DNA from 3 places in the Pseudarthrobacter sp. NPDC059871 genome. Region 2 is predicted to be linked to each of the others. Evidence: riboswitches for the same ligand, from Rfam matches in the RefSeq annotation. Region 2 holds a riboswitch; each other region holds the start of a gene.

Region 1 (3,266 bases), on a different contig from region 2:
GGGCGGAACGCTGCGCGAGGCCATCAAGTTCCTGTTCAAGCGCGGGGCCTCGGACGTCACGTGCATCTGCCTGCTTGCGGCCCCGGAGGGCCTGGCCAAGCTGGAGGAGGAGCTGGGCGAGGCAAACGTGCACATCGTCCTCGCCTCGATTGACGAGAAGCTGAACGAAAAGTCCTACATCGTTCCGGGCCTTGGGGATGCGGGAGACCGCCTGTACGGCATCGCCGGCTAACCGCATCGACCGGGCGGAGGGCCTTCCGCAATATGGGGTCCGGCCGTAGCCTGTGGCAATGGACTGGAAACTTGAACTCGTGTTTGTCCCCGTGTCCGATGTGGACCGCGCCAAGGATTTCTACGTTAACAAGGTTGGTTTCAACGCCGACTTCGACGAACGCCCGTCGGAGTCCATCCGCTTCGTGCAGCTGACCCCGCCCGGCTCGGCATGTTCCATCTGCATCGGTGAAGGCCTCACGGACGCTCCTCCGGGTACAGGCTCCAACCTCCAGCTGGTGGTCAGTGACATCCAGGCCGCCCACGACCACCTGAAGAACAACGGCGTGGACGTCAGCGATGTGGACGTCCAGGACTGGGGTCATTTCGTGTACTTCGCAGACCCCGACGGCAACCGCTGGGCCGTCCAGTACATCCCGGGACGGTAACGGCACGTTCTGGCCCCCCGGACCACGACGCCTTCGCGGTATTTCGCCGCCACGGCGAAGCAGGTGCCAATCCGCTCGGCGGCCGGAGGGTCAACTCCAAAAACTGCTACCTCGCACGCATGGCTGCGGAGACGACGACGGCCGCCGCTGAACCGGGAAGGTTCGGCGGCGGCCGGTCGGAAGGGCCTCAGCCAGTGCGGGTTCTTAGTACCAGTTGTTACCCAAGTGGAAGTTCAGGGCGCCACACGGGGACTGGTAGCGCTCCTTGATGTAGTTCAGGCCCCAGTTGATCTGGGTGCGGTAGTTGGTCAGGTAATCGGGACCGGCGCTCGCCATCTTCTCGGCGGGCAGAGACTGCACGATCCCGTAGGCGCCGCTGCTGGCGTTGGTAGCGGTGGTGGTCCAGTCGGACTCCTTGGTCCACAGGGTGACCAGGCACTGCATCTGGTCCTGCGCCCACCCGTAGCTGGCCAGCTGGCCGGATGCGTAAGCCTGTGCGCCGGCAGGGTCGTTGACGGCGACGACGGGGGCAGGCTCGGGAGCGGGGGCCGGAGCAGGCTCGGGTGCCGGTGCCGGTGCCGGTGCAGGCGCTACAGCCGGGGCAGGTTCTGCCGCGGGTGCGGGTGCCGGTGCTGCCTCCTGGGGCTGCACCTTGAGTTCGGCGGGCGCGGACGCGGCCGGGTTCGAGCGGATTTCACTCTTCTCGATGCTCATCTGGGAATCGGCGGCAGCCGGGGACTCGGCACCGGTGGCTGCCACGCGGGAAAATCCGTCCGTGGCCTGGCCTGCGGCGCCGACGCCTACCAGCATCGCTGCGGACACGGCGAGGACCGCCGCGCGCTTGCCGAAGGCAGACTTCTTGCGGGTTTCAGGCTGCGCGCTGTGGCTGGGAGCCGATTTTGGGCGTGGTTTTACCGTGAATTTAGACATGTTTGATTCGCCTCTCACACCTGCGGAGTTAGCTGTCGGGTTCGGATGAGGGCATCCGGCCGCACGGCAAATACACGTGCTGGCTTAACCCCAAGGGCAGTACTGCGTTGCCCGGGACGTGGGTCCCCCGCCTCTGCCTCAGTTCAAGCGAAATCCGGGAAGTGGCAGAGCTTGGCGTCATCCGGATATGCGGCCCGAACGGGAACCGCACCATATCGACGGTACAGGAGAGCGGCGCTTAAGTCACATTTAGGTAACAGACATCACGACGTCGGCGCGTCGCCTTGGCGAATTCAGGGCACGGTTGGCAGACGGAGCGCGAACTCCGTCATCCCCGGCCGTGATGTGACCGTTACCCGGCCTCCGTGCGCTTCCACGATGGACTGGACGATGGAAAGGCCCAGCCCGCTGGTGCCCTCGGCAACGGCCGCGCCGGCCTGGTCGCCGCTGCCCTTGCGGGCCGCGTCTGCGCGGGCGAAGCGTGAAAAGACGTGGTCCACGAAGTCCGCCGGGATGCCCCCGCCGTCGTCCGTGACCGTTACGACAGCGGCGCCGTCCGGTGCCGTACTGACGCCGGCAACCACGGTGGTTCCGGCAGGGGTGTGTTTGCGGGCGTTGGACAGCAGGTTCATGAGCACCTGCCGCAGCTGCGCGCCGTCCCCGTGGATCAGCACCGGCTCCGCAGGAAGATCCAGCCGCCAGGTGTGGCTGGGGGCCATGACCTTTTCGTCGCTGACGCTTTCCACCACCAGCTGCGTCAGATCCACCTCGGCCAGCTTGAGCGGCTGGCCCTCATCCAGCCGCGCCAGGAGCAGCAGGTCCTCCACCAGTGCCGTCATCCGCTCGGACTGGCTCTGTACCCGGGCCAGCGATTTCTGACCGTCGGGTGTGAAGTCCTCGGTCATCCGCATCAGCTCGGTGTAACCACGGATGGCGGTCAGAGGGGTGCGGAGCTCGTGCGAGGCATCCGCCACGAACTGGCGCACCTTGGTTTCGCTCTTCTGCCGGGCTTCCAAGGCGCTGGCCACGTTGTCCAGCATGAGGTTCAGTGCATGCCCCACACTGCCCACTTCGGTGCCCGGGTTGGAGTTCGACGCCGGCACCCTGACGGCGAGCGCCACCTCACCGGCGTCAAGGGGCAGCTCAGACACCCGGGTGGCAACCTCGGAAAGTTGTTCCAGGGGTTTCATGGTGCGGCGGATCAGTACCGTCCCCACCAGGCCGATCAACAGCAAACCGCCCAACGATACGAACACGAAGGTCCACACCAGGGACCTGAGGGTACTTTCCTTGGTAGCCAGGGGGAGTCCCGTGACCAGGACATCGCCGGAGTTTGTTTGGACCGCGATCAGCCGATAGTCACCGCTGGACATTGAACGGTCCACCGGCTGGGAGTTGGCGTCGAGTGCAAGGAGCGTCTCCTTGTCCTCCGTGGACAAGGGTTGGCGGGTGGTGTCCGAGGCGAGGAAACCGCCGGAACTCACCTGGCCGTTGCGGATGCTCGCGTTCACTGTGCCGATTCTCTGGCCCCTGGCGTCCAGGGGGTCCCGTCCATTGAAGCCGCCAAACGGCGGGCGGCCGGGGTTGTCGGCAAGGTTTGCGGCCTGGCTGAGCTGGTCATCGAGCTGCCGGGTCAGGAAGGCGTCCATCGATGCGTAGCTCACGATGCCAACGGCG
Region 2 (3,266 bases):
AGGTGCGCCGGGATGACATGCTGCCCGGCGCCGTGCTTGCCCGGGTGGCCGGCAGCCACCTGCGGGTGGGCAGTTTCCAGTATGCGCGGGCCACGGAAAACACGGAACTCCTGCGCCGGCTGGCGGACCATGCCATCAGCCGCCACTATCCGGATGCCGCCGCGGAGGAGAACCCCTACCTCGCCCTGTACCGGGCCGTGGTGGCGGCGCAGGCCTCGCTCGTGGCGCAGTGGATGCTGGTGGGGTTCGTCCACGGTGTGATGAATACAGACAACATGACCATCTCCGGTGAAACGATAGATTACGGCCCCTGTGCCTTCATCGACGGATTCAACCCGGCCGCCGTGTACAGCTCCATCGACGTCGGTGGCCGGTATGCGTACGCCAACCAGCCGGTCATGGCCGAATGGAACCTGGCCCGCCTCGCCGAAGCCATGCTGCCGCTCATCGACGAAGACCAGGAGGCGGCGGTTCCGGTGGCCGTGGAGGCGCTGGGCGGGTTCCGGCGGCACTACAGTGCGGAGTGGTTTGGCGGCATGGCCACCAAGCTGGGCCTTGTTGCGGGGAAACCGGAAACGGCGGCAGCCCAGGAGGTCTCTGACCTGGTGGACGGCGTCACCGGCATCCTCAAGGACGACCCGGTGGACTACACGCTCTTCTTCAGGAACCTGGCCAAGGCTGCCCGGGGTGACAGCCGTCCTGTCCGTGGGATGGTCATGGACCTGGCTGTGTACGATGCCTGGGCCGAACGCTGGCAGAAGCTGGGGCCGGATGCCGGGCTGATGGACAGCACCAATCCCGCGTACATTCCGCGGAACCACCTGGTCGAAGAGGCGCTGGCAGCGGCTACCGGCGGGGACCTGGATCCACTGCACGGCCTGCTGGAAGCGGTGACTGCGCCGTACAGCGAACGCCCCGGCCTGGAGCGGTACGCCGAGGGCGCCCCGGAGGACTTCGGGACGTACATGACCTTCTGCGGCACCTGAACCTGGCAACCAAGCAAAAGGGCGGTAACCGGGATATCCCGGCTACCGCCCTTTTTGCAGCTCTATGAGCTGGACGCTACCTGCTCAGCAGGGCTAGGCGACCCGTACGTAGGAGGCTGCACCAACCCAGCTGACGGAGTGCACCTGGGTCTGGCTGCCGTTGACGCCGCCGCTGACCATCTGGCCGTCACCGGCGTACACGCCGACGTGGCCGGCAGAGATGACCAGGTCACCCGGGGCGGGAGCGCCCACCACGGTGCCGTACTGGAAGAACTGGCCGGGAGCCAGGTCGCCTACTGACTTGCCGACGGCTCGCAGGGCCTTCTCCACCATGGCGGTGCAATCCTGGGTGACGCCAACCTGGCCGTAAGCGTTGGCGAGGATGGCGGCGCCGGTGCCCGAGCCGGTAGCCGCAGGCGTTGCGGAGGCGTAGCCGAGGTTCATGCCGGTGTTGGCGGGAGCCGCGCTTGCGGTCTGCACCGGTGCTGCTGCCGGAGCGACAGCCGGAGCGGCCGGGGCTGCGTATCCGGCGCCGGGGATGGCAATCTGGTCGCCCGGGTAGATGATCGAGGAAACGTCGAGGCCGTTGGCTGCCAGGACATCGTTCAGGCCAACCCCGTTGGCGGACGCAATGGCGCCCAGGGTGTCGCCGGAAACAACCGTGTGGACGTTGCCGGCAGCGGCGGCGGGTGCAGCGGCTACGGGCGCGGCAGGAGCCGAGTATGCCTGGACGTTAGTGGTTTCGGTGCTGTCCGGGCCGGTCACGCCTGCATGTGCCGGAGCTCCGACGCCGAACGCAATGCCGGATGCTGCGGCTACCGCCAGTGCCGGGCGTCCGAAGGTCCGGGCCTGGGCCTTGGCCGTCACGGCCAGGCCCTGCAGTGCGATGGAGCCGGCCGGAGTAGCACGGTGACGGGCGGTGGTGAAATTTTTGGACACGGTTGATCGCCTCTCCCATGCCTGCGGGGTGAGCTGTCGGGTTCGGGCTGGAGATGCCCGGCCGGTAGCGCACTTCGTCAGGGACGGAAGGCGATATCGACTTAACCCCAAGGCTTCAATGAAGCCGCGGAAACTTGGTTCCCCCGTCCCTGCCAGCTGGAAAGCGATTGAATCCCGGTTCAGCGGCAGGGCTCGGCAAGCTGAGGGGAATGTCCCGCTTGGGAGGGACACGTGTACGACCATAACCCGACGTTCACCCGATTGTCACATTTGGATAACATACGAGGCGGTCCTCTCGGATGGGGCCACCGTCCGGAGGGCAGCCCGGCACGCCGCCGTGACCTCGGATGATGCCCGGTGCCTAGCCGGTCTGGCAGGCCTCCGTAACAAAGTCATAAAGTTGCGCACGCAACGGACCGTCCGCAGCCACTTTCAGGACACCTTCCCGGCTCCCGACGGCAACGGTGAGGGGCAGCAGGGTACCCACTTTGTCTTCCGCCACAGCGTGCGGATCGCACCGGGCGGGACGCACCCGCAGGGCCAGGACCGTGCCGGGTTCCCCCGACCGGACCGTCACGTTCCGAGGCCACGGCTCAGCCCCAGGCCCGGGCCCGGCCTCCGCCAGCAGGGGAGTGCCGCCCACGCTGTGCAGCGTGAGGGACGGAGTCTCTCCGGGAACCGTCTGACGTGGGCTGACGCGAAGGCGGACGACGGCGGTGCGGCCGTCCGCCGCTACCTCGAGTTGCGGGTCCAGGCTTAGCCCGGCCACCTTCGCGGCGTCGGCGGCCAGGCAGAGCTCGGTATTGTTGCGCGGCAGCACGCCGAAGGGATCCGGAGCCTGGAGGGTCAGCGTGGCCGGTTGCTGTCCCGCCGCAGAAACGGAAACCCTGGCGCTGGCCTGCGAGGATGCCGATGCCGGGGCGGCGCAGGCCGGGGGTGGAAGCTGTGCGGGCACGCTCTTGGGCTGGTGCGGCGGAAGCTCCAGGCCGCCCGCTTGTGGCGTCCACTCGATGTCCCCGTCGAACAGCGCGGAACTGACCCGCGCCAGGTCCACCGTCAGGGGACCGTCAGTGGTGTTGGTGAGCTGGAGCAGGATGGCGTGCTGCCCGTACTGGTCGCGGGACTGGTTTACCTCGATGGTGACCGGTCCGGGGGCGGCGGCAGCGGGGGACGCTGCCGGGGTGGGCTGCTGCGGGGTGCAGGCCGATACCGCCAGTACTGCTGCGGTCAGGAACGGCAACCGCAGGCGGGCGGGTGCCCGTCCTGCTGTCCGTGCGGAGGCAGGGCCGCGGCGGATTGCTGTGGTGCTTGGTGTGCTGGCGCCGGCCATGGGCACAGTCT
Region 3 (3,266 bases), on a different contig from region 2:
CGCTCTCGGCCACATCTACGTCCAGGCCGCCGGCGGCGGAGGTTGCATCGACCAGGACCAGTGCGCCCTCATCGGCATCAGCTACGCGCTTCACCGGAGCGGCGACGCCGGTGGAGGTTTCGTTCTGCGGCCAGGCGTATACGTCGACGCCGGCCTCGGCCCGGGCTGCCGGGCGGGTGCCCGGTTCCGAGGTGACGATGGAGGACGCATCCAGGAAGGGTGCCTTGTTGGTGGCGGCGGCAAACTTCGACCCGAACTCACCAAAGGACAGGTGCTGGGCCTTCTTCTCCACGAGGCCGAAGGAGGCAACATCCCAGAACGCGGTGGAACCGCCGACGCCGAGGACGACCTCGTAACCCTCCGGCGCGCGGAAGAACTGGCTGAGGCCCTCGCGGACCGAGCCCACGAGGTTCTTGACGGGGGCCTGCCGGTGGGACGTGCCCAGGATGGTCTTCGACGCCGCAGAGAGCGCATCGATCTGTTCCTGCCTGACCTTGGACGGCCCGGCTCCGAACCGTCCGTCCCGGGGCAGGAGGTCGGCGGGAATAGTGATGCTGGTTTCGCTCACGGGGGCTCCAATGTCGGCGGGGAGGTGGCTTTGGCCGGGCGGGCGGATAACGCCACCCGACAGTCGGCAGTGACTGCAATACAGGCCTTTCCCATTCTGCCTGAACAGGCGTAGGCGCGGGAGCCGGAGCCGCCAAAGTCCAAACATTGAGACACGGGAACGTGGAGCCTGCAACTATTAGGACAAAGTCAAAATAGGCTAAGCTTGCCTCCGGACTATGTCGCGCCGCATGGCGGCGGGCCGTGTGGGACAACGCGGAACAACGCAGGGTATTGCGCTCGAGGAGCTGAGCTGGATGACGGATCTGATCGACACTACGGAGATGTACCTTCGGACCATCCTGGAGCTGGAGGAAGAGAACATCGTTGCCCTGAGGGCCCGTATTGCCGAGCGGTTGCGCCACTCGGGCCCCACCGTGTCCCAGACCATCGGCCGGATGGAGCGTGACGGCCTGGTGGTGGTGTCCGGCGACCGCCACCTGGAGCTCACCGAGGTTGGCCGCAAACGCGCCACGGAGGTCATGCGCAAGCACCGCCTTGCCGAACGGCTCCTGGCTGACGTCATCGGCCTGGACTGGGCCTACGTCCACGACGAAGCGTGCCGCTGGGAGCACGTGATGAGCGAGCGTGTTGAGCGCCGGATCTACGAACTGCTCAACCACCCCACCGAATCTCCTTACGGAAATCCGATTCCCGGACTGGCCGCCCTGGGCGGGCACCCGGAGCTGTCCTTGGCCGACGGCGCGATCAGCCTCCTGGAGGCCATGAAGACGTACGGCCCCGCCTCTGCCGTGACCATCAGCCGGCTGGCCGAACCCATCCAGGTGGAACCCGAACTCCTTTCCCAGCTCGACGAAGGCGGCATCCGCCCTGGAGCAGCGGTATCGCTGGAGCGTGTGGGGGACTACATTTCCGTCCGTGTTCCGGGCATTGAAGGCGCCCTGGAACTGCCTCCTGAAGTGGCTGCCCACGTATTCGTAGCCGTCAACTGACACCGTAAAAGCCACGCTTTTACCCCGTGGGAGCTGGATCACGCAAACATAACGGAATTGTTACTAAGGGACTTAAGCCCCTATAGTTGAACGAAAGCGTTGATACTTAAGCGTTACCTGATCTGGAGCCGAGCTCTGCCAGCGGATCAGGAGCACCAAGTCATAACTGGCAGAGGCGGGGGAACCACAACTGGCAGCGGGGGACTGCCTTGGGGTGAAGTCCGTCAGCAGCAAGCCTCTTCCAGTGAAGGAACCTTCCGGGGATTTCTCTGTGCCGCAGCTTGCTTACGGCGGACCGGGTCTGTGAACTCTCTGACCCGAATCCGACAGCTAACTTCGCAGGCTATCCAGAGAGGAACCCTTCTTGACCATGCAGACCCCCCGGGGCCGCCGGCGCGCGGCGGGCCCCGCTGCTACGCCGCGTGCTGTCGAAGCCGTCCAGGCTGCCGAGACCTCGCGCCCCCGCGATCTTCACCGTGATGCGCGCCGCCGTCGGGGTCCATTCCGCCAGATAACGGAATTCGCCTCGGCCAGCGGCATCGGCCAAAAGGCCGGCATCGCGCTTGCCGCCACCGGCCTGGTGCTCACCGTGACCGTCCCCGTCACCAGTCCTGTTATGGCGACTGACGCCAGCGGAACCGGTGCCGTTGCCGCCTCGTCGGTGACGCCGCAGCCCGCGATTTCCGCAGAAGCTGGCGCCCAGATCGACTTCAGCCGCTCCGCCGTCGTGACCCAGGCGGACCCTGACGGCAAGCTCAAGCAGCTGCTCAGCGCCCAGTCCGCAGGATCGGTCTCCCGGGCTGCATCCGCCGGTACCCTGGGGGCCCCGCTGGCCACCATGGCCACGGCATCGCCGTTCGGCTACCGCGTCAGCCCCATCACCGGCGGCACTGGCGACTTCCACCGCGGGCAGGACTATGTTGCCCAGTGCGGAACCTCCGTGATGGCTGCCGCCACCGGAACCGTGACCTTTGTGGGCTGGCACCAGTACGGCGGCGGCAACAGGGTGGTGGTGGACCACGGCAACGGCCTGGAGACCACCTACAACCACCTGTCGTCGTTCAACGTCACCGAGGGCCAAACCGTCTCCCGTGGTGACGTCATAGCCCTCAGCGGGACCACTGGCGCCTCCACCGGCTGCCACCTCCACTTTGAAGTCCAGGTCAACGGCGAGGTCGTCGACCCCACCGGCTGGCTCTAGCCAAATGATGGTGGACTCTCGAATGGCCGTGACCCGCCGTGACCTGAATGTGACATTCAAACAAAACTGCTGTACCGTCTAACTCGCGTCAACTTTTCCGAAGTTGACGCTCTTGAGTGGATTGCCTAACTCTGCCACCGCTCAAGGTCCGTTCGCATTTCATCGTCTGGCAGGGGCGGGGGAACCAATTTTGGCCTTCTTGTTTCGAAGGCCTTGGGGTTAAGTCACGAAAGCTTCCTTGGAAGCCGTGTGGCCGGGTGACTCCCATCCGAATCCGACAGCTCACCTCGCAGGCATTGGGAGAGGCTACCTTCGTGTCTTCACGCCATAATGCTGCGCGCCACCGTGCGCAAACGGTTCGTACCAACCCTTTGGGCGCCGTGTCCAAGGCTGTTAGTGCCAATGCCGGGACAGTGGGTCGCCAGGCTGCAGTAGTTGCAGCTGCTTCCGGCCTCGTTCTGGGTATGGGCCTGCCGGCCGTCGCGGACACCACCGCGGGTGTCTCG

The links. A riboswitch is a leader RNA that binds a small molecule or an ion and turns the genes downstream of it on or off. The one in region 2 is predicted to bind cyclic di-AMP.
Region 1: linked by a shared signal. The riboswitch ahead of ACFV4R_RS07915 (hypothetical protein) and the one ahead of ACFV4R_RS11670 (LysM peptidoglycan-binding domain-containing protein) in region 2 are both predicted to bind cyclic di-AMP.
Region 3: linked by a shared signal. The riboswitch ahead of ACFV4R_RS13150 (M23 family metallopeptidase) and the one ahead of ACFV4R_RS11670 (LysM peptidoglycan-binding domain-containing protein) in region 2 are both predicted to bind cyclic di-AMP.

The regions. Positions count from the first base shown of each region.
Region 1 is NZ_JBHWJV010000004.1:229,243-232,508, forward strand. Features, by position in the region: gene upp (uracil phosphoribosyltransferase) at 1-232, shown strand, start outside; gene ACFV4R_RS07910 (glyoxalase superfamily protein) at 291-659, shown strand; gene ACFV4R_RS07915 (hypothetical protein) at 864-1,589, opposite strand; cyclic di-AMP (ydaO/yuaA leader) riboswitch at 1,593-1,749, opposite strand; gene ACFV4R_RS07920 (sensor histidine kinase) at 1,883-3,266, opposite strand, start outside.
Region 2 is NZ_JBHWJV010000007.1:205,587-208,852, reverse strand. Features, by position in the region: gene ACFV4R_RS11675 (YdiU family protein) at 1-986, shown strand, start outside; gene ACFV4R_RS11670 (LysM peptidoglycan-binding domain-containing protein) at 1,080-1,925, opposite strand; cyclic di-AMP (ydaO/yuaA leader) riboswitch at 1,929-2,101, opposite strand; gene ACFV4R_RS11665 (hypothetical protein) at 2,287-3,255, opposite strand.
Region 3 is NZ_JBHWJV010000009.1:60,213-63,478, forward strand. Features, by position in the region: gene serC (phosphoserine transaminase) at 1-568, opposite strand, end outside; gene ACFV4R_RS13145 (metal-dependent transcriptional regulator) at 864-1,559, shown strand; cyclic di-AMP (ydaO/yuaA leader) riboswitch at 1,676-1,919, shown strand; gene ACFV4R_RS13150 (M23 family metallopeptidase) at 1,930-2,760, shown strand; cyclic di-AMP (ydaO/yuaA leader) riboswitch at 2,873-3,070, shown strand; gene ACFV4R_RS13155 (C40 family peptidase) at 3,141-3,266, shown strand, end outside.